DNA from 3 places in the Halomonas marinisediminis genome. Region 3 is predicted to be linked to each of the others. Evidence: predicted binding sites of a transcription regulator. Region 3 holds the regulator's gene; each other region holds the start of a gene.

Region 1 (3,274 bases), on a different contig from region 3:
ACCACCTCGGCGATCTCCTCCTCGGTGACGTTGGAACGCAACAGAGTATGCTTCGAGGTATCCGACTCGGCCTCGCTGAACTCGGCGATCTTCTTCTCGAGCTCGGGTATCACGCCGTACTGCAGCTCGGACATCCGCGCCAGATCCCCCTGCCGCTTGGCCTGTTCCAGATCGATGCGGGCACGGTCGAGCTCCTCCTTGAACTGTCCCGCTCCCTGGATGCTGGCCTTCTCGGCCTTCCACACCTCGTCGAGATCGGCGTACTCGCGCTCGAGCTCGCCAATCTGCTCCTCCAGCCCTTCGAGGCGCTTCTTCGAGGCCTCGTCGGTCTCCTTCTTGAGGTGCTCGCGCTCCATCTTCAGCTGAATCAGCCGACGGTCGAGACGGTCCATCTCCTCGGGCTTGGAGTCGAGCTCCATGCGGATGCGCGAGGATGCTTCATCAATCAGGTCGATCGCCTTGTCGGGTAATTTGCGATCGGTAATATAGCGAGTGGAGAGCTTGGCCGCGGCGATGATGGCACCATCCGTGATATCGACCTTATGGTGCACCTCATAGCGCTCCTTGAGCCCACGCAGGATCGCCACGGTGTCTTCCTCCGAGGGCTCATCCACCACCACCTTCTGGAAACGCCGCTCCAGCGCCGCATCCTTCTCAACGTACTGACGATACTCATCGAGGGTGGTGGCACCCACGCAGTGCAGCTCGCCGCGCGCCAGGGCCGGCTTGAGCATATTGCCGGCATCCATGGCCCCCTCGGCCTTGCCGGCCCCCACCATGGTGTGCAGCTCATCGATAAACAGGATGACCCGGCCCTCCTCCTGGGCGAGCTCCTTGAGCACCGACTTGAGACGCTCCTCGAACTCACCACGGAACTTGGCCCCGGCCAGCAACGCGCCCATATCCAGCGACAGCACGCGCTTGTCCTTGAGCCCTTCGGGCACCTCGCCATCGACGATGCGCTGGGCCAGCCCCTCGACGATGGCGGTCTTGCCGACCCCGGGCTCACCGATCAACACAGGGTTGTTCTTGGTGCGCCGCTGGAGTACCTGAATGGTGCGGCGGATCTCGTCGTCACGACCGATGACCGGGTCGATCTTGCCGCTTGCGGCCCGCTCGTTAAGGTCCAGGGTGTACTTTTCCAGCGCCTCGCGCTGATCCTCGGCATTGGGGTCGTCGACCCTCTCGCCACCGCGCACGCTATCGATCGCGGTCTCCAGCGCCTTGCGCGAGAGGCTGGCCTGGGTCAGCAGCTTGCTGACCGCGCCCCCCATCTCCAGCGCGGCGAGCAGCACCAGCTCGCTGGCGATGTACTGATCACCACGCTTCTGGGCCTCGCGATCGGTAAGATTGAACAGCTTGATCAGGTCGCGTGAGGGCTGCACCTCGCCGTCGAACTGGGCGACCCTGGGCAGGTCGTCGAGATGCCCAACCAACACATCGCGCAACCGGGCGGCATCGCCACCGGCCCTCTGAACCAGCGCCTTGGCACCGGTGTCGGTGGCGTCGAGCAGTGCCAGCAGCAGATGGCCGGGCTCGAGCTGGTTATGACCGTGCCCCACCGCCAGCGACTGTGCATCGGCCACGGCGTTCTGCAGCTTGGCGGTAAACTTGTCGAAACGCATATCACGTCCTCCATCGGGATGGCGAGGCGATCGGACGCCCCGCTTGACCCTGTGAATGTCTTGACATGATAAATGGCGTCAAGTCAGGCCGGTTTCAAGTCGGCCGTCGGGAGGAAGTGCATGACAAGTTGACGCGGATCAAGCGACAAGGGGTTGCGCGAGGCTGTTCCGGCGACAGGCCTTCGAGGGGGCGCTGTAAATACTTCCCTGTACGCTACCTCGGCCCTGCGGCGCTCTCGCGTCCCGCTCCGCTTGCAGGTCCGGTGCTGGCCATCCATGGCCAGCCCGTTCGGAGCAGTGCTCCTCACCCCTGGTCCTCGGCCCCCCCCTCTGCGACCTATCCCCGGCGCCTCTAGCTTAGTGCGTCTGCGATAGCCGCGGGTTTCCTTGAGCCTTGAAGCTTGTAGCTCGCTTCAGCGCAGCCAGATCACGCTGGCCATTCTTCCCGTGCTGCCATTGTCGCGACGGTGGGAGTAGAAGCGTGACTCGCAGGCGGTGCAGAAGTGGCCGCCGCTGATATGGGAGACGCCCAGACGCTCCAGACGCAAGCGCGCCAGGCGGTAGAGATCGGCCATGTAGTGGCCCAGGCGATAGGGGCTGGGGTCGAAGGCATCGGCGGCCTCGGGGTGCACGCCGACGAAGGCCTGATAGACCTCGGGTCCCACCTCGAACTGGGCATTGGAGATCGCCGGCCCCAGCCAGGCCAGCTGCTCCTCGGGCGGCACACCCAATGCCGCCACCGTGGCCTCCAGCACCCCGCCCGCCAGCCCACGCCAGCCGGCATGGGCCAACGCCACGCGCTCGCCGCGGCGGTCACAGAAGAAGACCGGCAGGCAGTCGGCAGTAAGGACCACACAGGCATGGTCACGATCGAAGGCGACCGCGGCATCGGCCTCCGGCGACTCGTCGGTATAGCCTTGCTGCACCCGCGCGCCGTGCACCTGATTGAGCCACAGCAGCGGTCGTTCGCCATCGACCTGCTTGTGCAGCAGGCGACGGCACAGCGCCACATGGGCGGGATTGTCACCCACGTGGTCGGCCGGGTTGAAGCAGGCAAAGTCCCCCTGGCTGGGACCGGTCTCGCGGGTGGTGACGAAGGCCCCCACGGAGGTGGGTGCCGGCCAGTCGGGCAGAACCAGGGTGGGCCGCAGGTCGGGGGCGTCGCTCATGACAGTATCCTCGGTGCCACAGGGGGTCAGCGCATCGTCTCGTGATCGTCACGCAGGTAGTCGAGCAACATCAGCAGGTCGTCAGGCAGGGCCGCCCGGAAGCTCATCGTCTCTCCACTGCCCGGATGCACGAAAGCCAGCCGGCGGGCGTGCAACGCCTGGCGCGGAAACTCGCGCAGAATCTCCTTGAGCGTATCCGAGGAGCCAGCGGGCAGCTTGAGACGACCACCGTAGACGGGATCGCCGACCAGCGGGTAGCGCAGGTGCGCCAGGTGTACGCGGATCTGGTGAGTACGCCCGGTCTCCAGCCGGCAGCGCACATGGGTGTGAGCACGGAAGCGCTCGACCACTCGGTAGTGGGTCACCGCCGGCTTGCCGGCGGCGGTCACCGCCTGGCGCTTGCGATCCTTGGCATGTCGGCCGATCGGCGCATTCACCGTACCGCCGGCGGTCATCACCCCCACACAGATGGCGTCATAC
Region 2 (3,274 bases), on a different contig from region 3:
GCCCTCCGGCGGCAGCGGCTGCTCGCCGCAGGGATTGGTGGCGCGGATCTCCTCGCAGAACCAGTTGTTGTTCATGCGATTGACCTGGTCGATCAGGATGAAGCCCGGCTCGGCGTAGTCGTAGGTGGAGCTCATGATGGTGTCCCACAGCTCGCGAGCCTTGATCACCTCGACGATACGGCAGGCCACACGACCCTCGGCATCGACGGTATAGCCCTCTTCCACCACCGGCCAGTCCCGGTAGATCAGCTCGCTCTCGTCGACGTCATCCTTCTCGCCGGCATGCAGCGGGAAGGCCAGCGGCCAGTCGCTGTCGTTCTTCACCGCTTCCATGAACTCATCGGTGATCAGCAGGCTGAGGTTGAACTGGCGCAGGCGGCCCGCCTCGCGCTTGGCCTCGATGAACTGGCGCACATCGGGATGGCCGACATCGAAGGTGCCCATCTGGGCGCCGCGGCGACCGCCGGCGGAGGCCACCGTGAAGCACATCTTGTCGTAGATATCCATGAACGCCAGGGGGCCGTTGGTGCCCGCCCCGGCGCCGAACACGAAGGCACCCTTGTGACGCAGGGTGGAGAAGTCATAGCCGATACCGCAGCCCGCCTTGAGGGTCATGCCGGCATCCACCACCGAGCCGAGGATATCGTGCATGGAGTCGCGGATGGTGCGCGATACCGTGCAGTTGATCAGGCTTACCGCCGGCTTGTAGGCCTCGGCACCGGCGTTGGACATGATGCGGCCGGCAGGAATGGCGCCATTCTCCAGCGCCCAGCGAAACTTCGGCAGCCAGGCATCGGCCTGTTTGCCTTCCACCGCGGCGAGTGCCCGGGCCACGCGGTCCCAGGTGGCGGCCACGTCCTGGTCCACGGGCTTGCCGTGACGGTCCTTGAGGCGGTACTTGGAGTCCCAGATATCACGGGACGGCCCCTGCAGGGGCACCTCGTTGGATGACTTCACTGCCTTGGTGGAAGTGCTCATTCGGATGGCTCCGGAAGAAATACGTTAATCGAAAAATGTCAGCTCGTGCGTCTTGCCAGTCGCTCCAGGCGGACCAGCAATTCGCCGAAGGGCCCCTGGGCCAAGCCCTCCTCGCGTCCGTCGAGCAGGTTCTTGACCATCAGGCCCAGTTCGGTGTCGCCCTCGATCAGCAGCCGGCGCTGGAAGAACAGCGCGTCGGGATCCTCTCGCCGGGTCGCCAGGCAGAGGAATTCTCGCCAGCCACCGCGAATGGTGGCCTCACCGGGCTCATGACACACCAGCAGGCGCTCGTTCTCCTGGGTGAGCGTCAACGACATGCCGATGTCCTCGATGGCCAGGGTGATACGGCGCCCCTCCAGGGCGTCGAACTCCCCCTCGGCCAGAGGCTCGGCGAAGGTGCGATTGAGCAACGGCTCCACCAGACGGCGCTTAATGCCGACCGGCACGCGCGGATCGATGGCGCGAATCAGTTGGGCGGGTGCGGGAGGATGCGGCAGGGCATGTAACGGTAAAGGCAACAACGGCAGGGACATGACAACTCTCCTGAAGGGGAACCATGCGACCAAGAGCCTGCCGGACTTGACGCTGATCTACTCCGAAATCCGAATCTCTCGTTGCGATCGGTCAAATCCGACAGGCCCCCAGGCCGCCGAACCGTTCATCCTAGGCCGCTGCTCCCGGGGCTGCACTGACATGCATCATGTCGGTGGCAGGCCTCATCCTTACCCGCGGCCAGACTACCATATATAGTCCATATCCGGTCAGCAAGCCCCATATCTGGTGAAACCTGAGGTGCATCATGACCTATTTTCATTTGACAGCCTGGCCCCGCGAAGTAGCGTCAGCTTCATCCAACTCGACGATAGATAAGATCCCAGACCCCGTGGCCCAGTTTCTCGCCGCGGGCCTCGAACTTGGTCAGCGGTCGAAACGCCGGACGTGGCACATAGGGTGAGATATCGGCATCGGCGGTATTGGCGAAGCCATCGGCGGCATCCATCACTTCGGCCATCCACTCGGCATAGGCTTCCCAGTCGGTGGCGAGGTGGAAGGTACCACCGGCCTTCAGCCGCGTACGTACCAGTTCGACAAAGGCGGGCTGAACGATGCGCCGCTTGTGGTGCTTCTTCTTGGGCCAGGGATCCGGGAAGAACAGCTGCACGGTATCCAGGCTCGCCTCGGGAAGGCACTGCTCCAGCACCGCCAGGGCATCCTCACGGTAGACACGCAGGTTGGTGAGGCCACGCTTGTCGACCTCGTCGAGCAGCTTGCCAACACCCGGCGCATGCACCTCGATACCGATGAAGTCGGTATCGGGATGAGTCTCGGCCTGCTCCACCAGCGAGGCCCCCATGCCGAAGCCGATCTCCACCACACGAGGGGCTTCGCGGCCGAACAGGACATCGAGGTCCTGGCGGCCGTCGGCCAGGGTCAGGCCGAGTCGCGGCCATACTTCCTCGAGCCCGCGGGTCTGGGCCTGGGTCATGCGCCCGGCGCGCAGGACATAGCTCTTGATGCCGCGGCGATGCAGCGGGGCATCCGCTCCCTCCGGGCCGGTCGTCTTGTCATCATGGTGGGGGTCGGTCATGGCGCGGGACTGCTCTCTGAACGGAATCTTCTGGGCGGATTTTCTGGGCTTGGATAAATCGGGGGCGCGTATTGTAGCGGCTAACTCTCGTCCGGGGTACGGTAGCGACCGATTCTATATGGATAACGAGGACTCCCCATGCAGGACAGGAGATGGTGGCTGACCGCGGTGCTCTCCGGCGCCCTGGTGGTGATCGCCGGCGCCTTCGCCGCCCACGCCCTGGAGGGGCAGCTGACCCCACGACTGTCGGCGGCCTTCGAGACCGGGGTGCGCTACCAGGCGTGGCATACCCTGGCACTGCTGGCGGTGCTTGCCTGGCGCAGCAGCGCTCGCCTGCCCGGACAACGGCTGGCCATGGGGCTATGGGCGGCCGGCATCGCGCTCTTCTCCGGCTCGCTCTACGCCATGGCACTCAGCGGTGTGACACGGCTGGGGATCATCACGCCGATCGGGGGCACCCTGATGATCGGTGGTTGGCTGGCATTGGCGGCCGCGATTCTGCGCGCACCGCCCCGTGGCTGAGGCCCATCAGTCACGATCCGGCAGGGCATAGGTGGCGGTGACCAGGGCCACCGGCTCCTCCTGGCCGGCGGAGAAGAGCTGAACCTCGCCCACCGCCAGGCGACGACCCAGCTTGAGGAGGCGAGCGGTGGCGATGATATCGCGATCGCCCCGTGGGCGGCGCAGGAAGCGACAATGCAGATCGCT
Region 3 (3,274 bases):
GCGGGACTTCAGCATCGACCTCGACCCACGAGAGACCGATATGCTGACCCTGCGCCATCTGCAAGCGCTGGGCTTCAACCGCCTGAACCTGGGGGTGCAGGAACTGGATCCACGTGTACAACAGGCCATCAACCGCCTACAGCCGAGGGCCCTGACCGAGTCGCTGGTCGACGAGGCCGACCGCCTGGGCTTCCGGGAGCTGACGATGTCGCTGATGCTGGGGCTACCCTTCCAGACACCTCAAGGGCTCGTCGATACCCTCGAGCAGGTCATCGGCATGGTCCCGGCACGCATCCGCCTCTACCGCTATCGGCATCGCCCGGAGCACCACCCTGCCCAGCGCGCCATCCACCGTGACTGGCTACCCGACGCCTCGACCCGCCGGCAGCTGCTGGCCGTGGCTCGCGCCCGGCTCGACGCCGCCGGCTATGTCCATATCGGCCTGGGCCTCTACACGCGCCGCAACGACCCCCTGGCACAGGCCCAGGCCAGCGGCACTCTGGGGCATGGTCCGCTTGGCTTTACCCGGGGGCAAGCGGGTGATCTGCTGGGGCTCGGCGTGAACGCCACCAGCCGTATCGGCGACCTCTGGGTTCGTAACGCCGGTACGCTGGCGGCATACGAATCGGCACTCGATAACAGCCAACTGCCAACCGCACGCGGCGCCCGCCTGACGGCCGATGAACGACGCCACCGCGCGACACGCGAGACCCTGCTGTGTGGCCGTGGCGTCGACCCTGCCGACCTGCCGCCGAGCCCACACCTCGAGAGGCTCCACGCGGAGGGACTGATCGAGATGACGATTGAGGGAGTATCGCTGACCGCCGAGGGACACTGGCGGCTGCCCGACATCCTTGAGGCCCTCGCCCTCCCCTAGCCGCCGAGCCCCGCATAGTTTGCCCTGCCTGCACTTTGCTCCATAATGGGCCCATGACCACGATCAAGAAGGAAAGGGCCATGGCGGATACTCTCACCGGTCGGCGGCGATCCGTACTACAGGAGACGCGCTGTCAGACGTGCAGTCTCAGCTCTCTCTGCCTGCCTCTGGCACTCGAGGTGGACGACATGGACCAGTTCGACGCCATCATCCGGCGTCGCGCACCACTCAAGAAGGGCGAGGCGCTATTCCGCCAGGACACCCCCTTCTCCAGCGTCTTCGCGGTTCGCTCCGGCAGCCTCAAGCAGGTCACCACCGAGGGCAGTGGCGAAGACCAGCTGACCAACTTCTATCTCCCCAGCGAACTGGTGGGCCTCGACGGCATCGACGAACAATGCTACCCGGGTACAGTGGTGGCACTGGAGACCACCACCGTCTGCGAGATTCCCTTCGACCGCCTGGACCACCTCGCGGAGTCGATGCCGGAGCTGCGCGGACAACTCTACCGCAGCATGAGCAAGGAGCTGCGCGATGACCGCCGCATGATGCGCCTGCTCTCGCGCAAGACCGCCGACCAGCGCCTGGCCAGCTTCTTCACCAGCCTCTCCGAGCGTTTCCGCCGCCGCGGCTACTCGCCCTACAGCTTCCGCCTCTCCATGGCGCGGGCCGATATCGGCAACTACCTGGGCCTGGCGGTGGAGACGGTAAGCCGTATCCTCGGCCGCTTCCAGACCCAGGGCCTGGTCGCCGTCTCGGGGCGCGAGGTGAATATCCTCGATCTGCCGGCGCTCACCCGTCTGGCCGAGGAGGAGGGGGCGCACTAAAGCAGGAAGCTGGAAAAGCAGCATGACTTCGCTGCCAAAGGCGTCAAGTCCTGTTCTTCAAGCTTGAGCCAGCGAAGCAGGTGCTCTTCCAGCTCCGGGCGAAGCCCGGCTCTTCCAGGCGCGGAGCGCCGCTCTTCAAGCTTATAGCTCTTGCTGGATATCGATCCGGCTGGCCTGCATCCTGGCCTGCTTCTCCTCCAGCCCGGCGAAGTCAAACAACTCACGGTCGGCCAGCTGTGAAGGCGCCACATTGGTCACCGCCTTGAACATGCTTTCCAGGCGCCCGGGATGCTTCGCCTCCCACTCCGCCAGCATCTCCTTGACCACCTGACGCTGCAGGTTGGGCTGAGAGCCACACAGGTTGCAGGGGATGATCGGAAACGCCATCTGCCGAGCAAACTCGGCAATGTCCGCCTCCCGACAATAGGCCAGCGGCCGAATCACCATGTTCCGGCCATCGTCGGACAGCAGCTTCGGCGGCATCGACTTGAGGCTGCCGCCGAAGAACATGTTGAGGAACAGGGTCTCGAGGATATCCTCGCGGTGGTGCCCCAGGGCGATCTTGTTGGCACCGATCTGCTCGGCGAACCCATACAGGGAGCCGCGGCGCAGCCGCGAGCAGAGCGCACAGGTGGTCTTGCCTTCCGGGGTCTTCTCCTTGACCACCGAATAGGTGTCGCGCTCGAGGATATGATAGTCGACCCCGGTAGTCTCCAGGTACTCGGGCAGCACATGCTCGGGAAAGCCGGGCTGCTTCTGATCGAGATTCACCGCCACCAGCGAGAAGTCGACCGGGGCGTTGCGCTGCAGATTGCGTAGGATCTCGAGCAGGGTGTAGCTGTCCTTGCCACCGGACAGGCACACCATCACCCGATCTCCCTCATGAATCATGCCGTAGTCGATGATGGCATTGCCTACCAGGCGACGCAGCCGCTTCTGCAGCTTGTTGAATTCACGCTTGTCCTGGGTACCGGGCTGCTGCTGGGGCGAGGCTGGCCCGGAGTGGGTGAGGGGCGCGCTATCGCGTTCGCGGGGGTCGAAGGTCACGGCGTCTTGCATAGGTCTTGGCGCTGCCAGTGCGGGCAAAAATGGAAAGGCGCCCATCCTACCATCGGCGACAGCGCCAGGCGACGCCAGACGCCACTCGTGCCGACTAACTCCCGGCGGCGTCAGCGCGCTCCAGGCGCAGGAACATCAGCGCGGTGGTCACCGCATCCCCCAGGGCGGTATTGCGCCCCATGACCGGCACTCCCAGGCGCTCGGCGGCACTCTCGAAGCGCGGCAGGTTATCGATTGCCGGGTGCCGACGTCGCAGTCGGCGCCGCCACAGCTGGGCCACATCCACGGTGGCGTTGGGTAGCTCGAAGCCGAAACGCGGACGCAGCTCACGGTTGAGAATCGCCAGGTCAAAGCCCAGATGCCAGCCCACGAGAGGGCGATTGCCGACGAAGTCGAGCAGCCGCGCCAGGGCGCTGTCGATGCTCTCGCCATTGTCGAGGTCCATGCCACGCAGGCCATGGATGCGGATGGAATCACCGGTCAGCGAGTCGGGGCGACGAAGGCGCAGATCCAG

Evidence for each region. The regulator FNR, encoded in region 3, switches genes on or off when oxygen is low (the NO sensors DNR and NnrR bind a similar motif). The targets are predictions, from matches to a motif close to TTGATNTANATCAA.
Region 1: the regulator FNR is predicted to act here: its motif matches at 1,754-1,767, upstream of clpB (ATP-dependent chaperone ClpB).
Region 2: the regulator FNR is predicted to act here: its motif matches at 1,667-1,680, upstream of ubiT (ubiquinone anaerobic biosynthesis accessory factor UbiT).

What each region holds. Positions count from the first base shown of each region.
Region 1 covers NZ_SLTR01000025.1:36,409-39,682, reverse strand. The annotation lists gene clpB (ATP-dependent chaperone ClpB) at 1-1,625, opposite strand, end outside; gene pgeF (peptidoglycan editing factor PgeF) at 2,039-2,794, opposite strand; gene rluD (23S rRNA pseudouridine(1911/1915/1917) synthase RluD) at 2,821-3,274, opposite strand, start outside.
Region 2 covers NZ_SLTR01000003.1:264,341-267,614, forward strand. The annotation lists gene E0702_RS04480 (adenosylcobalamin-dependent ribonucleoside-diphosphate reductase) at 1-978, opposite strand, end outside; gene ubiT (ubiquinone anaerobic biosynthesis accessory factor UbiT) at 1,017-1,511, opposite strand; gene trmB (tRNA (guanosine(46)-N7)-methyltransferase TrmB) at 1,826-2,566, opposite strand; gene E0702_RS04495 (DUF423 domain-containing protein) at 2,705-3,088, shown strand; gene E0702_RS04500 (PaaI family thioesterase) at 3,095-3,274, opposite strand, start outside.
Region 3 covers NZ_SLTR01000017.1:64,058-67,331, forward strand. The annotation lists gene E0702_RS12525 (radical SAM protein) at 1-877, shown strand, start outside; gene fnr (fumarate/nitrate reduction transcriptional regulator Fnr) at 958-1,701, shown strand; gene ttcA (tRNA 2-thiocytidine(32) synthetase TtcA) at 1,843-2,760, opposite strand; gene E0702_RS12540 (3'-5' exonuclease) at 2,855-3,274, opposite strand, start outside.